Regions from separate parts of the Sinorhizobium sp. RAC02 genome, predicted to be linked through region 2. Evidence: predicted binding sites of a transcription regulator. Region 2 holds the regulator's gene; each other region holds the start of a gene.
The links. The regulator LexA, encoded in region 2, represses DNA repair genes until DNA is damaged. The targets are predictions, from matches to a motif close to TGTTCNNNNTGTGTTCNG.
Positions count from the first base shown of each region.

Region 1 (7,879 bases), 540 kb from region 2:
CAGCCAGATCATCGGCGTCATCGACGAAATCGCCTTCCAGACCAACCTCTTGGCACTCAATGCCGGCGTCGAGGCAGCGCGGGCAGGTGAGGCGGGGCGTGGCTTTGCCGTCGTGGCCCAGGAAGTGCGTGAACTCGCCCAGCGCTCGGCCAAGGCGGCCCGCGAGATCAAGACGCTGATCACCAATTCCAGCGCTGAGGTTCAGGATGGCGTGCGTCTTGTCGGCGAGACCGGCCGGGCGCTGCGTGAAATCGGAAGCTTCGTCGAAGAGATCGATCACAATGTCGATGCCATCGCGACCTCTGCCGCCGAACAGGCGAGCGGGCTGGAGGAAATCAGCGCGGCTGTGAGCGACGTGGACCGCATCACTCAGGAAAACGCCGCCATGGTGGAGCACACCACCTCCACCAGCCAGTCGCTTGCCGAAGGCGCGATAACGCTGAGCGAGCTGGTGAATCGCTTCCAGCTCAATCGCCGTGCCCTTCGCCGCGACGGAAGCGAAATCTGGACACCGGAAGAACGCACTGCCCGCCTCGGCGGCATGCGCAGGGCATCCTGATGTTCCGATGAAGGGGCCGCCAGGCGGTCCCGTCAGACCTTTTCGACAAAGCCGTCCAGCACGCGCTTCTGGCCGGCGCGGTCGAAATCGATCGTCAGCTTGTTGCCCTCGATCGCCGCCACATTGCCATTGCCGAACTTGGTGTGGAAAACACGGTCGCCGACGGTAAATTTCGACGGTTCGGTGGTGGTCGACTTCGCCACCAGTTCGCCGTCGATGGTGCGCGAGCGCGGCCCGGACTCACCATAGCCGATGCGCTCCACGGCATGTCCGGAGCGGGAACCCCAGTTATCTCGGGTCGCATCCGTGCGGTTCGTCTGGGCACGACGCCAGCCGGGCGTCGAATAGCTGTTCTGGAACGGCTCCTGCTTGTCGAAGCGCGACTGGCCGTAGCCGCCACGGCCGTAACCGCCATAGGATTGCTCGACCTCGGCCACTTCGACATGCGCTTCCGGCAATTCGTCGAGGAAACGCGACGGCAGGGTCGATTGCCAGAGGCCGTGGATGCGGCGGTTCGAGACGAACCAGATGTGGCAGCGCCGTTTGGCGCGGGTGATGCCGACATAGGCGAGGCGGCGTTCCTCCTCCAGGCCGGAGCGTCCGCCCTCGTCGAGCGCGCGCTGGTGCGGGAACAGGCCTTCCTCCCAGCCGGGCAGGAAGACGGTCTCGAATTCGAGACCCTTGGCCGAGTGCAGCGTCATGATCGAGACGGCATCGAGTTCGGCGTTCTGCTCGGCATCCATGACAAGCGACACGTGATCCAGGAAGCCGCGCAGCGACTCGAAGGCCTCCATCGAGCGGATGAGCTCTTTCAGGTTTTCAAGACGTCCCGGGGCTTCGGCAGACTTGTCCGCCTGCCACATGGCGGTGTAGCCGCTCTCGTCGAGAACCTGCTCGGCAAGCTCGGTATGCGGCATGGTTTCCAGCAGCGACTGCCAGCGGCGGAAATCGGTGACGACGTCGAAAAGCGCCTTGCGCGCCTTCGGCTTCAATTCGTCAGTCTCGATAATGTCGGCGGCGGCGGCCAGCATCGGGATATCGCGGGCGCGGGCATAGTCGTGCAGGTTGCGGATCGTCGTGTCGCCGAGGCCGCGCTTCGGCGTGTTGACGATGCGCTCGAAAGCCAGGTCGTCGGCTGGCTGGCTGACGAGGCGGAGATAGGCCATGGCATCACGGATTTCGAGCCGCTCATAGAAGCGCGGGCCGCCGATGACGCGGTAGTTCAGGCCGAGCGTGACGAAACGGTCTTCGAATTCGCGCATCTGGAAGGAGGCGCGCACGAGGATCGCCATGTCGTTGAGCTTGTGCTGCTTGCGCTGCAACTGCTCGATTTCCTCGCCGACGGCACGGGCTTCCTCTTCGGAATCCCAGGCGGCATGCACGACGACCTTGTCGTCGTCGGGATCGTGGCGGTCAGTGAAGAGCGTCTTGCCGAGACGGTCCTCGTTGTGCGCAATCAGGTGGCCGGCGGTGCCGAGAATGTGGGCGGTGGAGCGATAGTTGCGCTCCAGCTTGACGACTTTCGCGCCGGGAAAATCCTTCTCGAAGCGCAGAATGTTGTCCACTTCCGCCCCGCGCCAGCCATAGATCGACTGGTCGTCGTCGCCGACGCAGCAGACGTTCTGCGGCGTGCCCTTGGGGCGCTGCGCCAGGAGGCGCAGCCACATGTACTGGGCGGTGTTGGTGTCCTGGTATTCGTCGACGAGGATGTAGCGGAATTTCTGGTGATATTCGGCCAGCACGTCCGGATTGGCGCGGAACATGCGGATCGGATGCAGCAGCAGGTCGCCGAAGTCGCAGGCGTTCAGCGTCTTCAGGCGGTTCTGGTAGGCAATGTAGAGTTCGCGGCCCTTGCCGTTGGCGAAGGCACGGGCGTCACCCTCCGGGATCTGCGCCGGGTCGAGGCCCTTGTTCTTCCAGCCGTCGATCATGCCGGCGAACTGCTTTGCCGGCCAGCGCTTGTCGTCGATGCCTTCGGCCTGGAGGATCTGCTTGATCAGGCGCACCACGTCATCGGTGTCGAGGATCGAAAAGTCCGAGCGCAGGCCGACGAGTTCGGCATGGCGGCGCAGGAGCTTGACGCCGATGGAGTGGAAGGTACCGAGCCAGGGCATGCCCTCGACGGCGCCGCCGACGAGAAGCCCGATGCGTTCCTTCATCTCGCGCGCCGCCTTGTTGGTGAAGGTCACGGCAAGCAGCTGGCTGGGGAAGGCGCGGCCGGTGGCAAGGATATGGGCGATGCGCGTTGTCAGCACGCGCGTCTTGCCCGTGCCGGCGCCGGCGAGCACCAGAACGGGGCCGTCGACCGTTTCCACCGCCTCGCGCTGCTCGGGATTGAGGCCGGAAAGATAGTCCGGCGCCCGACCGGAATCCCGTGCTGCCATGGCGCGCGCAGCAATGCCGCCGCCGGCCGGTTTCGCCGGCGCTGCGGGTTTCTTGGCGAGTTGCGGGTCTTCGTCGAAGAAGGGAATGTCGTCGTAACCGCTGATCATGCGGTTCAATGTAGTGATTCGGGTTCGAAAGACCAGTTTTCTGTTCTGCTTTTATTCCCTACGGGGAAACGACAGCCGAAAGAATGTGGAAAGCGACGCCCGTTCAGGCCTTTGCGCGGTCGGCATCGAAGACATTGTCCACGGGCAGTTGAAGGGCCGTCGCAAGCTGGTTCGTCTTGCCGGCGAGCGAGACGATGGCGAGCAATTCGGCATATTGCGCATCCGTCATGCCCTTCGCCTTGGCGGCGGCAGTGTGGGAGTGAACGCAATAGCTGCAGCCATTCGTCACCGAAACGGCGATGTAGAGCATTTCCTTGACCAGCGGATCGAGCGTGGACGGCGTCGCCATCACGGCTTTCACCTCGGCCCAGGTGCGCTCCAGCAGGGCTGGATCAAAGGCGAGGTAGCGCCACATATTGTTGACGAAATCCGACTTGCGGGTGGTGCGGATGTCGTCGAACACCGCCTTGACGCGCGGATCGGCTTCGAGGTCTTCGGCGGGCTTGACGGTGCTCATGGTTTCTCCTGAAGGAAAGGCCGGCGGAAAATCCGCCGGCCGATGTCGTTTAGACCAGCGCGATGACGCGCGACGGGCCACCCGTGCCGCCCCGCACCTTCGGCGCGCCGACGATGAGTGTCGCGCCCTTGGCCGGAAGCTGGTCCAGATTGGCGGCAGCTTCAAGTCCCCAATGGCCGGAGGCAAGCCAGGCATAGTGCGTGGCGAAGTCCGGCGAGATGCCGTAGTCGAGCGACAGTGTATCGACGGCGATGCCGGCGGCGCTCGAATTTTCCGCCAGATACTGCACGGCTTCGACATGGAAGCCGGGGAAGTGCATCTTGCCCTCGGCGTCGGCATTGCGGAACTTGTCCGTGCCGAGATGTTTGCCCCAGCCGGAGAGGAGCGCCACGCAGGCCTTTTCCGGCAGGTCGCCGTTGGTGGCGATCCACGCCTTGATGTCGTCCGGCGTCAACTGTGCATCCGGGTTGGCATCGGCCTTCGCGCGGATGTCGATGACGGCGAGCGGCACGACGAGATCGGAGACCGGGATTTCGGCGACCGACTTGCCGTCTTCGGAAAAGTGCAGCGGCGCATCGAGATGCGTGCCGGTGTGCTCGTTGACGCGCAGTTCGAACAGATTGAACTTGTGTTCCTTGTAGTTGAACTTCTGCTCACGCCAGAACTGCTGCTGTCCGAAAAAGGTCGGAAACTCTTCGTAGAGTTCATGGGTGAGGTCCGTGGCATTCGTCGGTGCCTGAGCCAAAGCCGGGCTCAATGCACCGGAACTGGCAGCGGCAACGGTAGCAGCACCCGCGGCGGCAGCGCGGAAGAAGCTTCTTCTCGAAAGCATGCGGTTCTTGACGGATTCGATGACGCAGGCGTCACACATGGATTTTCCCCCTGTCGGTCAATGCGTTGATGAAAGAATACTGAAATAGGCTTGGCCACGCGGGCCGTGGAAAAAGTATCACAAGCGCAAGGATGGTCCAGTCACGACCATGCTCGCCAAAGGAGCGGGAAGAGAAGATTTCTCCACGTTTTCTTACATTTCGGTAACAGAGCGGCCCGCCAATCTTACATTTCGGTAATGATCCGATTCTTTCATTGCCGGTTCATTTCCAAAGCAGGATACTTGCTCTATGCCGCATCTCGACAGGTGTCGGTTCGCTTTCATCGGAGAGAGATTGCATGCGGGTTTGGAAACAGCTCCTCATAAGCCTTGGCGTCATTTCGGCCGGGGTTTTGCTCTGGGGCCGCTTCGTGCCTGGGGCAAACGACATGCTCGAGGCCGCCGGCCTGCCGAGCACGCTCGTTGCCGCGATCGCTCCTGCGAGCGAGGGGCAGGCGGACGGCGGACAGCAGGGCGGCCGGCGCGGCGGCTTCGGCGGCGGGCCGGTGCTCGTTGCCACGAAACCTGTCGCCATGGCCGTGGTCAATGACCGGCTCAATGCCATCGGCAACGGCGAGGCGATCCGCACCGTCACCGTGACGCCCTATGCGACCGGTAACCTGACGGACGTGCTGGTCAAATCCGGCGACCGGGTGGAGCAGGGGCAGGTCATCGCTCGTCTCGACAGCGACGAACAGCGCATCGCCGCCGACCAGGCGCGCGTGGCGCGTGAAAGCGCTGACCAGAAGCTCAAGCGTATCCAGAACCTCAAGTCCTCCATGAGTGTCGCGGAGTTGCAGGATGCCGAAACCGCGCTGAAGGCGGCTGAACTTGTGCTGCAGAATGCCGAACTGACGCTGCGCCGGCGCGATATCATTGCACCCTATGGCGGCGTGGTCGGCATTATCTCGGTCAATTCCGGCGATTATGTTACGACGTCGAGCCCGATTGCCGTCATTGATGACCGTTCGGAAATCCTCGTCGATTTCTGGGTGCCGGAGCGTTTTGCAACGAGCGTGCGTGTCGGCGGCGATATCACCGCGACGGCCGTGGCTCGGCCGGGCGAAACCTTCTCGGGCGAGGTGCAGGCGATCGACAACCGCATCGACCAGGAAAGCCGCACCCTCCGTGTGCGCGCCCGCATCGACAATCCCGAGGATGTGCTGCGCGCCGGGATGTCCTTCCAGGTCAACATGCTCTTCGCCGGCGATTTTTATCCGAGCGTCGATCCGCTCTCAGTGCAGTGGAGTTCGGATGGTTCCTACATATGGCGGGTAGCCGGCGAGAAGGTCGAGCGCGTGCCGGTCCATATCGTCCAGCGCAATCCCGACAAGGTTTTGGTGAAGGCAGCACTTGCCGAGGGTGATCAGGTCGTCACCGAAGGCGTGCAGACGCTGCGTCCCGGCGGCGCGGTGCGCACCGCCGAGCAGGACCGCCAGGCAACGTCCTCCGTGGCGGAGGGCTCGTAATGTCGGGGGACGCGAACGGGCTCGATACGTCCGGCAAGGCGGGGTTTACCGCACTCTTCATCCGTCGGCCGATTTTCGCGCTTGTGCTGAACACGTTGATCGTCGTCGCCGGCCTTGCCGCCTTCAACGGCGTGGAAATTCGCGAACTTCCCTCCGTCGATCAGCCGGTGATCAGCGTGTCCACCGAGTTCGAGGGCGCCTCGCCCGAGACGGTCGATCGCGAGTTGACGGACGTTGTCGAGGGTGCCGTCTCGCGCGTGCAAGGCATCAAGGACATTTCCTCGCAGTCGTCCTTCGGCCGCAGCCGCGTTACCCTGCAATTTTCCGATACGACTGACGTCAACCAGGCGGCGAATGACGTGCGCGATGCGCTCGGCCGCGTATCGAACCAGCTTCCGGACGGCGCCGAGGAGCCGCGCGTCGTCAAGGCGGATGCCGACAGCCAGCCGATCATGCGTCTCGCACTGACCTCCGATACCCAGTCGCTGGAAGACCTGACGCTGCTTGCCGAAAACGAGATCACCGACAGGCTCGCCTCCGTCGAGGGTGTCGCGGATGTCGTCGTCTATGGCGACCAGGAGAAGATTTTTCGCGTCGACGTCGACCAGTCGAAGTTGGCGGCGCGCGGCATTACAGTGGCGGACCTGCGCAATGCGCTGGCGACCGCCTCCTTCGACGTGCCCGCCGGCTCACTGAAGAGCCAGAGCCAGGATATCACTGTGCGGGCGACGGCAGACCTCACCAAGCCGGCCGACTTCGAAAACCTGATGATCAAGAACCGGGTGCGCCTCGGCGATATCGCGATGGTGACGCTGGGGCCGGACGAGGGCTCGACCGCGCTGCGTTCCAATGGGCGACAGGGCATCGGGCTCGGCATCATCCGTCAGGCGCAATCGAATACGCTGGATATTTCCACCGGCGTGAAGCAGATGGTGGCGCAGTTCGGCACCATCCTGCCGGAAGGCACCGAGATCAAGATCACCAGCGACGACGCCGTCTTCATCGAAGGCGCAATCCACGAAGTGGAGATCGCGCTGGTCGTCGCAGTGCTGATCGTGACGCTCGTCATCTACCTCTTCCTGCTCGACTGGCGGGCGACGCTGATCCCGACGATCAGCATGCCGATCGCGCTGATCGGTACGATCGCGGCGATCTACATGGCCGGCTTCTCCGTCAACATCCTGACGCTGCTGGCCATCGTCCTGGCGACCGGCCTTGTGGTGGACGACGCCATCGTGGTGCTGGAAAACATCGTGCGCCGGCGGGCGGAGGGGTTGAAGCCGCGCGCGGCGGCGATCCTCGGCACGCTGGAAGTGTTCTTTGCCGTGATTGCGACGACGGCGACACTGGCAGCCGTCTTTATTCCGCTCTCCTTCCTTCCGGGCCAGGCGGGACGGCTCTTCCGCGAGTTTGGCTTCGTGCTGGCTTTCGCCATTCTGCTGTCCTCGTTCGTGGCGCTGACATTGTGCCCGATGCTTGCCTCCCGCATGCTGACGAAGGACATGACGCACGAGCACACGGGCGTGCTTGCCCGCATCGGCGGCGCGGCCTCGCGCTTCTATCGCTCGACGCTGAGCGCTTGCCTCGGTGCGCCCTTCATCGTCTTCATCGTGGCGCTGCTCTTCACCGCGGCTGGCGCGACCTCCTTCTTCACCATCAAGTCCGAGCTGACGCCGAGCGAGGACCGGTCCATGGTGATGCTGCGCGTGAATGCGCCGCAGGGCGTGTCGCTCGAATACGCACAGGACCAGATGAAGCTGATCGAGAACAAGCTTCGTCCGCTCTACGACAGCGGGGAGATCGTCAACATCTTCTCGATTTCCGGGCAGGGTGGGTCTTCGAACAGCGGCTTCATGGTGCTGACGCTGGCACCCTGGAGCGAGCGCGAGCGCGCGCAGCAGCAGATCGTGCAGGATATCAACCAGGCGGTCGCGACAGTGCCTTCGGTGCGCACCTTCGCCATGCAGCCGA
Region 1 covers NZ_CP016450.1:736,175-744,053, forward strand. The annotation lists gene BSY16_RS03430 (methyl-accepting chemotaxis protein) at 1-559, shown strand, start outside; gene BSY16_RS03435 (ATP-dependent helicase) at 592-3,051, opposite strand; gene BSY16_RS03440 (carboxymuconolactone decarboxylase family protein) at 3,155-3,568, opposite strand; gene BSY16_RS03445 (cyclase family protein) at 3,618-4,439, opposite strand; gene BSY16_RS03450 (efflux RND transporter periplasmic adaptor subunit) at 4,739-5,908, shown strand; gene BSY16_RS03455 (efflux RND transporter permease subunit) at 5,908-7,879, shown strand, end outside.
Region 1: a site for LexA is predicted at 3,093-3,110, ahead of BSY16_RS03435 (ATP-dependent helicase). Genes of this name have one in related genera too.

Region 2 (7,879 bases):
ATGCCGTCCGGCACCTTCACCAGATGTTTCGTCGCGACGTTCCGCTCGGCCGCATAGGCGCCGTCCGCCGAGGCATAGGCCACGCGGTCGCCGATGGCAAAATCCGTGACACCCCCGCCGAGTGCCGTGATCGTGCCCGCACCTTCCTTGCCCGGAATGAACGGTGGTTCCGCCTTGTAGAGGCCGGTGCGAAAATAGACGTCGATGAAGTTGAGCCCGACCGCGGCCTGCCTGATCTGCACTTCGCCCGGACCTGGAGCATCGAGCGCGACCTCCTCGAGCTTCAGCACGTCGGGGCCGCCGAGACTGCGGATGACGATCGCCTTGGTCATGCTTATCTCCCGATTGTTCTGTTACCGGCCGAGGCTCGGAATCGCCTGCAGCACGGCGCCGATGACATAGAGGTAGAGACCCGTGCCCACGACACCCCAGACAACCCAGGCCGGCGTATCGAAATGCAGGAGAAGCGCATAGCCGCTGAGCAGCGACCACAGGAAGAAGACGGCGAGATTGATGGGCCGAAGCCGCTGGACCCGCACGGGATGCAGGAAGTTGATCGGCATGAAGGTGAGGAAGACGGAAACGAAGACGATGATCGATGCCGTCAGTTCGCTCGCCTGGATTACGAAGAGCGTGAACACCACCATGTTCCAGACGACCGGGAAGCCGGAGAAGAAATACTCATCCGTCTTCATGCCCATGTCGGCATAGTAGATCGCGCTCGACACCACGATTGCGCCCGCCGCCACGAAGGACCAGGGCTCGCCGATCATGCCGCTCTGGTAGAGCGCGAAGGCCGGCAGCAGCACATAGGTCACGTGGTCGATGACATTGTCCAGCGTATCGCCGGACCAGTTCGGCAGCACTTCCTTGACACGCACCTTGCGGGCGATCGGCCCGTCGATACCATCGACGAGCAACGCCAGGCCAAGCCACCAGAACATATCGACGAAACGATGCTCGGCGGCGGCGACGACACCCAGAAAGGCGAGGAACGAACCGGATGCCGTCAGGATATGGACGGAAAAGGCACGGATTTCCGCGTAGGGCACGCGCTTGTAGTTGAAAAACTTCATTGCCGTTCGCAGTCCATCCCTTGGGGCTTTTCTTCGGCCGCAACTCGCCGAGCACGCCCTCTTGCGCGGTCACTGCCGGTAATATGCATTGATTGCCCGTCATCGCCAGTGAAAAACCGGCGCTTTCCAGGCGAGTTTCTGCCCTGCGCCGATTCACCCCATGGAAATTGCCTCTTTGCCGGCCTACCTTTCCCGAAGTACAAGCACCGCAAATCTGTGGGTAACACTTTGATATTTCGGAGATCGGTCATGAGACAGTTCGATATCGCGATTGTCGGCGCCGGCCTGGCCGGCAGCCTGGCGGCTCTAGCGCTTTCCGATTCGGGCCGCAGCATCGCGCTGATCGCCCCGCCCACGCGCACCAAAGACGGCCGCACCACAGCCCTCATGGACCAGTCCATCGCCTTCCTGAAGACACTCGGTCTTTGGGATGACCTCGCGCGCCATGCCGCCGCGCTCGAAACCATGCAGATCCTTGACGGCACGTCGCGCCTCCTGCGTGCCCCGCCGGTCGCTTTCCGCGCCAGCGAGGTCGACCTGCCGGCTTTCGGCTACAACATTCCGAATGCGCCATTCCTCGACATTCTCGATGCGCGCATCGCCGCCGACGGCAATATCGTGCGCCTGGAGGACGGTGTCACCGCCGCCAACAGCTTCGAAACCGGTATCGAATTGGCTCTCGACAGCGGCGAACGCGTGACCGCCGCCCTCGTCGTTGGTGCGGATGGCAGGAAATCGCGCATCCGCGACGGCGCCGGAATCAGCGTGCGCACCTGGTCCTATCCGCAATCCGCCCTCGTGCTCAATTTTGCTCATGAGCGGCCGCACGGCAATGTCTCGACGGAATTCCACACGGAAAGCGGCCCCTTCACGCAGGTTCCCCTGCCCAGCCGCCGCTCCAGCCTGGTCTGGGTGCTGCCGCCGAAGGAGGCGAACCGCCTGTGCGAACTCTCCGTCGCCGATCTCAGCCGCGCCGTCGAGGAGCGCATGCAATCCATGCTCGGCAAGGTCACGGTGGAAGGCAGTGCCCAGAGTTTTCCGCTTTCCGGCATGACGGCCAATCATTTCGGCAAGGGCCGTTTCGTGCTGGTCGGCGAGGCCGCGCACGCCTTTCCGCCGATCGGCGCCCAGGGCCTCAATCTCAGCTTGCGCGACATCATGGCGCTGAAAGATCTCATCGGAATTGATGAGCCGGCAAACTATGGTGGCGTGGGTGATCGATTTGACCGCAAGCGGCAGGCCGATATCCGCTCCCGCACGGTCAGTGTCGACCTGCTGAACCGTTCCCTGCTTTCCGATTTCCTGCCCGTGCAGTTCCTGCGCTCGGCCGGCCTTCACCTGCTTTCCGCGCTCGGGCCGTTGCGCAGCATCGTCATGCGCGAGGGCATTGAGCCGCTCGGCTCGCTGAAGGCCTTTCGCGAAAACCTACGGGAACGGGTCGCCCGCAAGCAGGCCTGATTTGATGAGATAGAGTAGGATCGTCACCGTGGCGACGGACAGCACGGTGGTGATAAGAATGGTCGCCGACGCCCGCTCCTGCCACACGCCATATTGCTGGCCGATGACAAAGACGTTCGTGGCCGTCGGCAGCGCTGCCAGAAGCACGGCCGTGAACACCCAGACCGGATCGAAATTGCCGGCAAAGCCGAGCACCAGATACATTGTCACCGGCAGCAGCAGCAATTTCGCCGGCACGATATAGCCGATCTCCACCGGCACCCGCTTCAGCGGCCGCAGCGCCAGTGTTACGCCCATGGCAAAGAGCGCGCAGGGTGCTGCGGCCTGCGCCAGATAATCAATCAACCGCTGCAGCGGCGCCGGCGCCTCGAACCCGGCAAAGGCCGCGACGAACCCGGCCGCCGTCGCGATGATGAACGGGTGCGTGACGATCTTGCGCAACACTCCGACGGCAATCTGGAGTGCCGGCTGTTTCTCGCCGCCAGCAACGGCCATCAGCGCCGGTGCCACCATGAAATGCAGCATGTTCTCGAAGCAGAAGACCAGCGCCACCGGCACGGCCGCCGGCTCGCCGAAGGCGAGCAGCGCCAGCCCCGGCCCCATATAGCCGATATTGCCATAGGCGGCAGCAAGCCCCTGGATCGTCGCCTCGCCGATAGTGGCGCGGCGCAGCCAGAGACCGACGGCGAAGATCAGTCCAAAAACCAAATAGGTCGCGCTGATGTTGGCGATGATGAAATCGACGCGCGTCAGCTGCTCGATCGGCGTTTTTGCGACCAGTTTGAAGAACAGCGCCGGCAGCGCGATATAGATGATGAAAGTGTTGAGCCAGCCAAGCGCTTCGACCGGCTGCTTGGTGATCCGGGCGACCACATAGCCCAGCAGGATCATGCCGAAGAACGGCAGGACGAGTCCGACGATGTCCGCCATGGGCCGAGGCGCGCTCCCGCTTGCCGAGGATGATATCCCTGACTAGAACCCCGGTTCACCGGAAATGCTCTAGATATTTGTTTTAGCCGCATTATCCGAGGCCGAAGCGGTACCGCCTCGGCTGGAATGCTCTAGCCGATTTGCGAGAGAATGGGAAACGTTTGCTGGAACCAGATGGCGACCGTGCTGATATAGCCGAAGATGAAGGCAAGGCCCGTCAGGACGAGCAGCACGCCCATGACCTTTTCCACCGCGCCGAGATGCCGGCGAAAGCGCAGGAGGAAGCGCATGAAGGCGCCGGAAAACCCGGCCGCGATCCAGAACGGCACGGCGAGGCCCAGCGAATAGACGGCAAGCAGCATCGCCCCGTCGCTGACCGTTTCCCGCGCGGCCGCAACGCCGAGGATCGTCCCAAGGACGGGACCGATGCAGGGCGTCCAGCCAAAGGCGAAGGCAAGTCCCATGACATAGGCGCCCGATGCCGTCGCCGGCTTGCCGCCGCCCTGGAACCGCGCCTCGCGCGCAAAAAGCCCGATGCGCAGCAATCCCAGAAAATGCAGGCCCATCAGGATGATAATGACGCCGCCGATCTGCGCCAGGATGTCGAGATGCCGGCGCAGCACCATGCCGATCGTCGACGCCCCGGCGCCCAGCGCCACGAAAACCGTGGCAAAGCCCAGGGTAAAGAAGAACGCCGCCAGCAGCACCGCCCCGCGCGTATCCCGCCGGACCGCGACCGCGTCGTTGCCGCGAAACTGATCCACGGAAATGCCCGCCATATAACAGAGATAGGGCGGCACGAGCGGCAGCACGCAGGGCGACAGAAACGACAGCGCTCCGGCAAGCAGCGCACTTAGAAGAGAAATATCGGCAATCGACACTGGCTACTCCGCGACGGCGGGAAAGCGGTTCGGGCCCGAAAACGCCCCGCCCGCTCCTTCATTTGCGCTTCCTAGTATCGGCCGAAGCCCTCTCCTGCCAATCACCTTTTGGAGAACGCGGCAAAATGCAGCAAAAGCTGTTTTTCATCGCATTTTCCGGGTTGACCCGGCAAATCCTCCTGCCTATGTTCCGCGCACTTCCGCGGGGCGTCTTCGCACCGCCTGGGAGCGTGTAGCTCAGCCGGTAGAGCAACTGACTTTTAATCAGTAGGTCCAGGGTTCGAATCCCTGCGCGCTCACCACTCGAACCCTTGACCCCCAGGCTTTTGCAGTATTTTCGAGCCTGCCGCATGGGGTGAAAAAAGTCCCAAGTAATCCCGCGAAGACCAAGGCTTCGACCGGCTCGCATTTCGCAAGAGATGCGCTAGGTTGTGGCGTCGCCTTCCGCGGCCGAGAACAAAGGGCAAGAAGCGCCGAAGGCGTTCAATTACTCAGCGCACTGCCTGTCATAACGCTTCTGTAGGTGCGGGCCTCTTGCAGAACACATATGGAACAGATAGTGTATGTTCTATATTTGTTTCGCGATTCTGGGGTGGACGGCGATGTTGACACGTAAGCAACAGGAACTTCTCTTGTTCATCCATGAACGGATGAAGGAATCCGGCATACCGCCGTCGTTCGATGAAATGAAGGATGCTCTGGATCTCGCCTCGAAATCGGGTATTCACCGGCTCATCACGGCGCTTGAAGAGCGTGGCTTCATCCGGCGATTGCCAAACCGCGCCCGCGCCCTAGAAGTGATCAAACTTCCGGAGGCCTATTCGCCCAGCCTTCAGCCGCGGCGCGGTTTCTCCCCATCGGTCATCGAAGGAAGCCTTGGCAAGCAGCCGGTGCCGGCCGCTCCGCCCCAGCGGACGTCGAGCCAGGCAGACATGCCCTCCTCCGTTTCCGTGCCGGTCATGGGACGCATCGCCGCGGGTGTGCCCATCTCGGCGATCCAGAACAATACCCATGAAATCACCGTGCCGGCCGAAATGATCGGTGGCGGGGAGCATTATGCGCTGGAGGTCAAGGGCGATTCGATGATCGAGGCCGGCATCCTCGACGGTGACACCGTCATCATTCGCAATGCGAACACTGCCAATCCCGGTGAAATCGTCGTGGCGCTGGTCGATGACGAGGAAGCGACGCTGAAGCGCTTCCGCCGCAAGGGCGCATCCATCGCGCTTGAGGCCGCCAATCCGGCCTATGAAACCCGTATTTTCGGACCGGACCGCGTCAAGATTCAGGGCAAGCTCGTCGGGCTTATTCGCCGCTACCATTAAAGCGTGTCGCGTAAACGCGTGCGGCGGTTTAGCAATAACGCCTGCAAAACATCGAGAAACCAAGGCTTGGGGAGTGAACTTGAGAGATCACGACGCGCTGTCATCCGCTCGCTTCATAGGTACCACTACGCCAATCATAGGTGCGGTGTCGTGACCAGGGGCGATGAAGCGTTTCAACAGCCGGGGTGAAAAGGGCGTCGGAGAGGGCAGAGTTTGCGGGATCGGCCGCCGGCTGGATTTCCAGGGCGCCGGTTTGCCTCAGATGGCGAACCGTGATGAGGCGTGCACCTGAACGGCAAGCTTCCAAACGGATTGCGACGGGCACGATGACGAGGTCTGCACCGTCGCAGGCCGTACCGAGGAAGGCGAGGTCCTCCAGCGCCACGATGCGCCAACCGCTGGGGGAAATGGCGGCACAGAAGGCTTTTGTCTCGCAGATGAAGCTGTCGTGAGTGCGGGCTGTATCGAATGCTGCGGCCATGGCCGCCTTGGCCTTCTGTCGGTCGGCTTCGCGGCGGGGTCGTTTCTGCCTGGCCGTAGTGGCAGGGTCCTCCTTCTCGATGTTGACTGTCAGGCCGCTCGTCTTGCGTAGCTCGGGTTTCAGCAGTGTTTCGAGGCGAAGGGCGCGCCGCCATTGCGCATAGATGAAATCCGGTGGCCGTGCGCGGTTGGTCGCTGCTTTCTCGCCACGCAGAATGGCGACCAGGCGGCCATCTTCCGACACGAGAATCTCCGGCCTTGTGCCTCCAGCGGGCCAGCAGGCGACAAGGATTCCGACGACGACGAGAAGCGTGCCGGCATGGCGCAGTCGGGTGCGCAGGAGGCAGACGAGGCCGCTGCCGATGCCGATGAGCAAGAAGGCGGTTGCAGGGATGCGGCCGGTGACGATCTCGCCCTTCCAGCCGGCTACCCATGTCGACAGCGTGATCATCCACTCGATGCCTTTGCCCATGATCGCGAAGGGAATGGCATCGAGGCCAAAGGGCATCAAAAGCACGGCGATCAGACCGAAGGGCATGACGATGGTGCTGATCACCGGCATGGCCAGCAGGTTGCCGGCAAGCCCATAGGCTGGGATTCGGTGAAAATGGCCAATGGAGTAGACCAGCGTCGCAAAGCCGCCGATCAGCGAGGAGAGGATGAGCCCGCCGATGAAGCGGCCGGCAGCGCCGCCGAACAGCGCAAACGGCCCTCCCCGGCTTTCGCGCTGGATCGGACGCTCGCGCCACGCGGCGTAGCCGGCCACGAGGCCCAGCGTTGCGGCATAGGACATCTGAAAACCGGGATTCGTCACGGCAGAGGGCGTGACCAGCAGGATGAGGATGGCCGAGATCGCCACGTTGCGCAGGCTGATGGCCGCGCGCCCGAACAACACGGCGACGAGCATCACGCAGATCATGATCCAGGAGCGCACGGCCGAAATCGCGCCACCCGAAACGAGAATATAGAGCGTCACCATAACCAGGGCGCCGACGGCCGCGAACTTCTTCGCGGGGTAGCGCTCGGCAAAACCCGGTATCAGCGCCATCAGCATGCGCGCACCGACGAGGAAGGTTCCGGCGGCGAGCACCATGTTCAGCCCGGAAATGGCAAGGACATGGGCAAGGCCCGCCTGTCGCAGCGCTTCCACCGTGTCGTCGCCAATTGCTCGCTGCTCGGCAGTGACAAGGGCCGCGGCAATGGCCCCCGCATCGCCGCCGATGCGGCCCCGAATATGCTCGGTGAGGTTGTTTCTCCAGGCGGCGATCCGTTGCCGTATTCTGTCGTAGAGGCCGGGCGCGTTTGTCGTCACGGTGGTCGGCGCGCTGTAAAAGTAGCCAACGGCGCCGGTGCCGGCGAAATAGGCATCCAAGGTGAAGTCGTTGAGCCCGGCCAATGCGGGACCGGACGGCGGGCCAAGGCGTGCGCGTCCCCCAATGCCGCCGCCGATGGCGATCGGCTCATGCCGGCTTCGGGCAAGCAGTGTCACCACGTCGGGTGCGCGCTTCAGGGTGGGCTCGCGCGTCGTTTCGAGCGCAATGCGATAGCGGACTGCACCGCGGTCGTCGCTCTCGCGAGACAGGACGCGCCCCCTCACCTCCGTGGTCACCGGCGCATCCAGGATGACGGTGCCAAGGCGGGCGGTTTCTCCGGCCGCAAGCAGCATACCGAGCGGAACGAGGAATGCAGCCCCCGCCGCGAGCGCCACGAGGCTTTCACGATGCCGCAG
Region 2 covers NZ_CP016450.1:1,272,465-1,280,343, reverse strand. The annotation lists gene BSY16_RS06075 (quinone oxidoreductase family protein) at 1-332, opposite strand, end outside; gene pcsA (phosphatidylcholine synthase) at 354-1,076, opposite strand; gene BSY16_RS06065 (UbiH/UbiF family hydroxylase) at 1,326-2,534, shown strand; gene BSY16_RS06060 (AEC family transporter) at 2,502-3,464, opposite strand; gene BSY16_RS06055 (cytochrome c biogenesis CcdA family protein) at 3,596-4,345, opposite strand; tRNA gene BSY16_RS06050 (tRNA-Lys) at 4,572-4,647, shown strand; gene lexA (transcriptional repressor LexA) at 4,948-5,670, shown strand; gene BSY16_RS06040 (ComEC/Rec2 family competence protein) at 5,771-7,879, opposite strand, start outside.

Region 3 (7,879 bases), 170 kb from region 2:
CGCGTTTCCAGCACTTCCAGCGTCTTCGGAATGTCGAGGATCGCCTTGGCGCCGGCGCAGACGACGATGACGCCGGTGCGCGACAGTTCGTCGAGATCGGCGGAAATGTCGAAGGTCTCTTCCGCCTTGCGGTGCACGCCGCCGATGCCGCCCGTCGCAAAGACCTTGATGCCGGCACGCGCCGCGCCGATCATCGTTGCGGCGACCGTCGTGGCGCCGGTGCGACGCTCGGCGATCGCGAAGGCGAGGTCGGCGCGCGAAAGCTTCATCGCGCCCTGGGTCTGCGCGAGCGTCTCCAGTTCTGCATCCTCGAGGCCGATATGCAGCACGCCGTCGATGACGGCGATGGTCGCCGGCACGGCGCCTTCCTCACGGATAATACGCTCGACGCTGCGCGCCATGTTGAGATTACCCGGATAGGGCATGCCATGCGTGATGATCGTCGATTCGAGCGCGACGAGCGGCGCACCACGGTCCCTGGCGGCGGCGACTTCGGTCGAAAACTGCACCGGCAGGAGGGGGGATACGGGTCGGGTCATGCTGTGTCCTTGCGGTTCTTTGGGCGGGAATTCAGGCAAAAGAGTCTCATGCCATTCCTTCGGCGTCGGGTACAAGAGAAAGTGCATCCGCAAGGGCTGCCTGCGACAATTCTTCAGCGGCGGCGAGGGGCGAGCGCACGGTGATTGCCGCTGCTGCCACCCCGCGGCGCAACGCTTCGCCGATGGGCGAACCGGCAAGCCAGGAGCTGAGAAAACCAGAGGCGAGCGAATCGCCGGCACCCGTGACGTCGCCGAGTGCCGGTATTTCCGGCGGCACGACGAGGGCTGCCCGTGTGTCGTCAAACGCGATGACGCCTTTGCCGCCGCGCGTCACCACGCCGGCGGAAAGGCCCACCGCGCGCAACGCCTTCGGCCAGTCGGCGGGGTTTTCGGGTGTTGCACCCGTCAGCGTGCGTGCTTCCGCCTCGTTCATGAACAGGAAGGCGAGGGCGGCAAGGCTCTCGCGGAACCGCACCACCTTGGCCGGCGAAATCGCGATGCCGGCGATCGGTACGCCGGCTGCCGCCGCGGTGCCCGTCATGGCTGCCAGCGTTTCGGCCGGCAGGTTCGCATCGGTGAGGATGAGCCCGGTATCCGCCATCGCCTCGCGCACCGCCCGTTGCTGCAGGCGGCGTGGTGAAAACAGCCGGTAGAGTTCCATGTCCGCCAGCGCGATGACGAGATTGCCGTCCCGCTCGATGATCGCCGTATAGCTCGGCGTCGCCCGGTCGAGAAAGATGAAGGGCGTATCCTCGACGCCTGCAGCTTCCGCCGCCGCCGCGACGATATCGCCGTCCGCATCGCCGCCGCGTGGCGAAATCAGCCGCACCCGGTGGCCCAGCCGCGACAGGTTGCGCGCCGCGTTGAACGCGCCGCCGCCCGCCTCGACGAACCAGGCGCCCGGATTGCTCGCCCCCCGGCGCCGTTTCACCGGCGATGCGTCCGCGTCTGTCCACATGGGCCCCGCCCATCACCAGTATCGTCTTGCCTGTCATCATCTTCCTTTTCGCCCGCCGATTCGGCACTCAGGGCCGCTTGTCCCGGTGGGGTCGTTCATCGCCCTGCTTGGCGCGTATCCACCGAAAACAAAAAAAGAACACACCGGAGATTTGCAAATATATTCAAATTGTTGAACGTAGCTTGCAAAACGAGAACAAAATGTGTACATAGCATTCATCGGCGGCTTCATTGCCTGTCTTGCTTCAATAACCTAAAGGTGGACCAAATGGCACAGAACACTTTGCGGCTCGTAGAGGAAAAATCAGTGGATAAAAGCAAGGCACTCGAAGCGGCACTCTCCCAGATCGAGCGCTCCTTCGGCAAGGGCTCCATCATGAAGCTCGGTGGCAAGGACAGCATTATCGAGACCGAAACCGTCTCGACGGGATCGCTCGGGCTCGACGTTGCGCTCGGCATCGGCGGCCTGCCGAAGGGCCGTATCATTGAAATCTACGGCCCGGAAAGCTCGGGTAAGACGACGCTCGCGCTGCAGACCATTGCGGAATCCCAGAAGAAGGGCGGCATCTGCGCCTTCGTCGATGCCGAACATGCTCTCGACCCGGTCTATGCCCGCAAGCTGGGCGTCGATCTCGAAAACCTGCTGATCTCGCAGCCCGACACCGGCGAGCAGGCGCTGGAAATCACCGACACGCTGGTGCGCTCCGGCGCAATCGACGTGCTGGTAATCGACTCGGTTGCAGCGCTGACGCCGCGCGCCGAAATCGAAGGCGAGATGGGCGAAAGCCTCCCCGGTCTCCAGGCACGTCTGATGAGCCAGGCGCTGCGCAAGCTGACGGCCTCGATCTCCAAGTCCAACACGATGGTGATCTTCATCAACCAGATCCGCATGAAGATCGGCGTCGTCTACGGTTCGCCGGAAGTGACGACGGGCGGCAATGCGCTGAAGTTCTACGCCTCCGTCCGCCTCGACATCCGCCGCATCGGCGCCGTCAAGGAGCGTGAAGAGGTCATCGGCAACCAGACCCGCGTCAAGGTCGTCAAGAACAAGATGGCGCCGCCCTTCAAGCAGGTCGAATTCGACATCATGTATGGCGAAGGCGTTTCCAAGACCGGCGAACTCGTCGACCTCGGCGTCAAGGCCGGCATCGTCGAAAAGTCGGGCTCCTGGTTCTCCTACAACAGCCAGCGCCTTGGTCAGGGTCGTGAAAACGCCAAGACGTTCCTGCGCGACAATCCGGATCTCGCCCGCGAGATCGAGACGTCGCTGCGCCAGAATGCCGGCCTGATCGCCGAACGCTTCCTGGAGAATAGCGGTCCGGATTCGAGCGATACCGACGGCGAAGGCTGATCGCTGCGCAGCGCCGTAACGCGTTGCACCAAGCGGGCATGGGTTTTGCGAAAGCGACATGCGCAAAACAAAATGCGAAATTCCTGAAAAACCGGCCTCTTCTTCGTGAAAGGCCGGTTTTTTGATGTCTGGACAGGTGCCGAGGCGGGCGATAAAAGCCTTGAGTTCTCGCGCGCGCCCCCAAGGTTTTCGACCTTTCCGCAAGATAGGCGGCGGCCGCGTGCAGTTCGACGGAATTCGCGGATGGATGGTCTTCCAGTGGCCTCCGGGCGGGCACTCCGGCCGGCGGGGCGGTTTCGCATCTGCTGTAATGCAATTGGGTGGGTAATGCGCCGTAGACAGGCGCAGACAGTGCAGAGATGAAGGACGCGATATGAACGGCGTGAATGAGATCCGGTCGACTTTCCTCGACTATTTCCGAACGAACGGCCACGAGGTCGTATCGTCCAGTCCGCTCGTGCCGCGCAACGATCCGACATTGATGTTCACCAATGCCGGCATGGTACAGTTCAAGAACGTCTTCACCGGCCTCGAACAGCGCCCCTATTCCAGGGCGGTGAGTGCGCAGAAATGCGTGCGCGCCGGCGGCAAGCACAACGACCTCGATAATGTCGGCTACACCGCGCGTCACCACACCTTCTTCGAGATGCTCGGCAACTTCTCCTTTGGCGATTATTTCAAGGAGCAGGCGATCGAGCTTGCCTGGAACCTGATCACCAAGGAATTCGGCATCGACAGGAACCGGCTGCTCGTCACCGTCTACCACACGGACGACCAGGCCTTCGATCTCTGGAAGAAGATCGCCGGCCTGACCGACGACCGCATCATCCGCATCGCCACCAGCGACAATTTCTGGGCCATGGGCGATACCGGCCCGTGCGGTCCCTGTTCCGAGATTTTCTACGACCATGGCGACCATATCTGGGGCGGACCGCCGGGCTCGCCGGAAGAGGATGGCGACCGCTTCATCGAGATCTGGAACCTCGTCTTCATGCAGTTCGAGCAGATCACGAAGGAAGAGCGCGTCGACCTGCCGCGCCCGTCGATCGATACCGGCATGGGCCTCGAGCGCGTCGCAGCACTCCTCCAGGGCAAGCATGACAACTACGACATCGACCTGTTCCGCGCCCTGATCGACGCCTCCGTCGAGGCGACCGGCGTTCCGGCCGTCGGCGAAGCGCGCGCCAGCCACCGCGTCATCGCCGATCACCTGCGCTCGTCCGCCTTCCTGATTGCCGACGGCGTGCTGCCGGCGAAGGATGGCCGCGGCTACGTGCTGCGCCGGATCATGCGCCGCGCCATGCGCCATGCGCAGCTGCTCGGCGCCAGGGATCCGCTGATGTGGAAGCTGCTGCCGACGCTGGTCGGCGAGATGGGCCGCGCCTATCCGGAACTGCAGCGCGCCGAAGCGCTGATCTCCGAGACGCTGAAGCTGGAAGAAACCCGTTTCCGCACCACGCTGGAGCGCGGCCTGAGCCTGCTGTCCGACGCGACCAACACGCTGGGCAAGGGCGACATGCTGGACGGCGAGACCGCCTTCAAGCTCTACGACACCTATGGTTTCCCGCTCGACCTGACGCAGGACGCGCTGCGCGCCCGCGAAATCAACGTCGACCTGTCCGGCTTCACCAATGCGATGGAGCGCCAGAAGGCCGAGGCCCGCTCGCACTGGGCCGGCTCCGGCGACAAGGCGACCGAGACGATCTGGTTCGAGATCAAGGAAAAGTTCGGCGCGACCGAATTCCTCGGCTACGACACCGAGACGGCCGAAGGCGTCGTCCAGGCGATCGTGCGCGACGGCAAGTCGGTCGAAGCCGCCTCCGTGGGCGACGAGGTGCAGATCGTCACCAACCAGACGCCGTTCTACGGTGAATCCGGCGGCCAGATGGGCGATACCGGCATCATTTCCTCCGACACCGCCAAGCTCGCCGTGTCGGACACGCAGCGCAAGGGCGAGGGTGTCTTCGTTCACATCGCCACCGTTGCCGAGGGCACGCTGAAGGTCGGTGATGCGGTCGCGCTGACGGTCGATCACGCCCGTCGCTCGCGCCTTCGCGCCAACCATTCGGCGACGCACCTGCTGCATGAGGCGCTGCGCGAAGTGCTCGGCACCCACGTCGCCCAGAAGGGCTCGCAGGTCGCGCCCGAGCGCCTGCGCTTCGACGTCTCGCATCCCAAGCCGATGTCGGCGGAGGAGCTGCGCATCGTCGAGGACATGGCAAACGAAATCATCGTACAGAATTCCCCGGTCACCACGCGTCTCATGACGGTGGATGACGCGATCGCGGAAGGCGCCATGGCGCTCTTCGGCGAGAAGTATGGTGACGAGGTCCGCGTCGTCTCGATGGGCACCGGCCTTCATGGCGCCAAGGCCAACCGCGCCTATTCCGTGGAGCTCTGTGGTGGCACGCATGTGGCCGCGACCGGCGAGATCGGCCTCGTGCGCATCGTCTCCGAAAGCGCCGTCGGCTCCGGCGTGCGTCGTCTGGAAGCACTGACGGGTGAGGCGGCACGTGCCTATCTCGCCGAACAGGACGAACGCGTGAAGACGCTTGCGACAGTGCTCAAGGCTCAGCCGAGCGAAGTGCTCGCCCGCGTCGAGGCGCTGGTGGACGAACGCCGCAAGCTGGAACGCGAGCTGACCGAAGCGAAGAAGAAGCTGGCCCTCTCCAGCGGTCCTGCCGGCGGCGATGACGGCGTGCGGGATGTCTCGGGCACAAAATATCTCGGCAGGGTCGTCACTGGCGTCGAGCCGAAGGACCTGAAGAGCCTGGCGGACGAGGGCAAGAAGAGCCTCGGGTCCGGCGTCGTCACCTTTGTCGGTGTCTCGGCGGATGGCAAGGCAAGCGCCGTGGTCGCCGTCACGGACGACCTGACAGGCCGTTTCAGTGCCGTGGATCTGGTGCGCCGCGCCTCTGAAGCGCTCGGCGGCAAGGGCGGCGGCGGGCGTCCCGACATGGCCCAGGCAGGTGGCCCGGATGGCACGAAGGCCACTGACGCCATCGAGGCGGTTGCCGCGGCCATCGGCGGCTGATCCACCGGTATCCATGGCTGTATCGATACGACGGCGGGCTCAGGCCCGCCGTTTTGTTTGCGAAGTCTTCAGGGTTTCCGCCTAGCATCCCCGCGCGCGGAGTTCAGTGTTTTGATTGAAGAATTCGTCAGCATATCGACCTTGATGATCTGCACGTTCCTGTCGACGATGGTCGTCGGGATTTTCATGCTTCAGGTCTGGCTCACCGACCGCCGCCACGCCGCAGCAGGATACTGGTGCCTGGCCATGTGGGTCGGCTCGCTTTGCACGATTCTCTTCGCACTGCGTCCCATCGGCTTTCCCCTCATCACCGTCGGTCTCGGCAACGCGCTGGCCGCTTTCAGCTATGCGTTCATGTGGGCGGGCTTTCGCGATCTTCGATCGTCGCCCGCTCTATCTGTCGGTGGTGCTTGCGGGGCCGATTCTTTGGTGCGGGGCTTACCTGCTCCTGCCGCCGGTGGCCAACGACGTCAACAATCGTGTCATCCTGACGTCGGTCATCATCGCCGTTTATTCCATCTGGATGGGCCTGGATATCTGGGCGGGGCGTCGACATGAGCGACTGCCGACCCGCTCGATCGCCGCCTTTTTCTTCGTGACGCACGGCATCATCTATTCGCTGCGTATTCCCATGGCCATTGCCGCGCCGGCGGAGCTTGGCCATGGAACAGCCTATTCGGCCTGGTTCGCGCTCTTTTCCCTGGAACTCTTCGCCCATACGATCCTGTCCGCTGTCGCCATGCTGGTGCTCATCAAGGAGCGTGGCGAAGCGCTTTACCGCCAGGCCTCGCGCACCGATACCCTGACAGGCATCGCCAACCGCGGCTCGTTCCTGGAGGATGTGCAGGCCCATCTCGCCCGCGGCGGGCAGGGCACGTTGATGATCTTCGATCTCGATCGCTTCAAGGCGATCAACGACACCCACGGCCATGTCGCGGGCGATGCGGTGCTCAAGCATTTTTCCGCGCGGGTCTCGTCCTGGCTGGAAGGCGGCATGCTGTTCTGCCGTTTCGGCGGCGAGGAGTTCGCGCTGTTTGCGCCCAGGCACGATATCGACCAGGCGGCGGATTTTGCCGAAAGGCTTCGCTGCGAGGTCGCCGCCATGTCGATTGCCCACGAAGGGCGCGAGATCGGCGTTTCCGTCAGCATCGGCCTTGCGGACGTCGCCGCTTTCGGCACGGATTTCGACCGCCTGCAGTCGGCGGCGGACAACGCGCTCTATGCGGCAAAGGAGGCCGGCCGAAACTGCGTGATGCGATGGACGCCGTCCGAGGGGCTCGCCGATGTTGCCGAGCGCATGCGCGTGCCGGACACCGCGCCGACCTTCAATGCATCGATAGCCGGCTAATAACTTGGCTGCCAGGTGGCAATTTTCGCCATGGCACAATGGACCCGGCACAGCATCTTTTGCCCGCCTTTGTTATGATGGACGACGAGGCCGTGCAAAAATCGCAGGCCGCGACAGAAGCGCAGGATTTGTGAAATCGCCTCATGCTTGATTGAATGCGTCCCGACGAGAGAGGCAACGGCATGAGCGAGAATGTGATCTGGGCCACCTACGAGAAGCGCCTGCTGCGCGTCTCCGCCTATATCTACGAGCATCTGGAAGAGGATCTGGACCTCGACCGGCTGTCGGAAATCGCCTGCCTTTCCGCCCATCACTGGCACCGCGTCTACCGGGCCGTGCACAACGAAACGCTGGCCGCGACCGTGCGCCGGCTGCGTCTGCACCGCGCGGCCGGCGATCTGGTGCGCAGCGACCGCTCCGTTCGGGACATCGCCGCGCGATGGGGCTACCCCAACCTGCAATCCTTCACGCGCACCTTCGCGGCCGCCTATGGCATGCCGCCGGCGCGCTACCGGAAGGAGGGGCCGCATCGCGCCTTCGAACCCGAAAACGGCAAGGAGTCGCCCCACATGTACGACGTTACCATCCGCACCATGCCCGAGCAGGCACTGCTCGGTGTCCCGCATACCGGTTCCTACATGGGCATCGGC
Region 3 covers NZ_CP016450.1:1,446,618-1,454,496, reverse strand. The annotation lists gene BSY16_RS06940 (pseudouridine-5'-phosphate glycosidase) at 1-539, opposite strand, end outside; partial or broken gene BSY16_RS06935 (carbohydrate kinase family protein) at 586-1,534, opposite strand; gene recA (recombinase RecA) at 1,765-2,847, shown strand; gene alaS (alanine--tRNA ligase) at 3,221-5,881, shown strand; gene BSY16_RS32305 (hypothetical protein) at 5,993-6,439, shown strand; gene BSY16_RS06920 (GGDEF domain-containing protein) at 6,339-7,229, shown strand; gene BSY16_RS06915 (AraC family transcriptional regulator) at 7,412-7,879, shown strand, end outside.
Region 3: a site for LexA is predicted at 1,621-1,638, ahead of recA (recombinase RecA). Genes of this name have one in related genera too.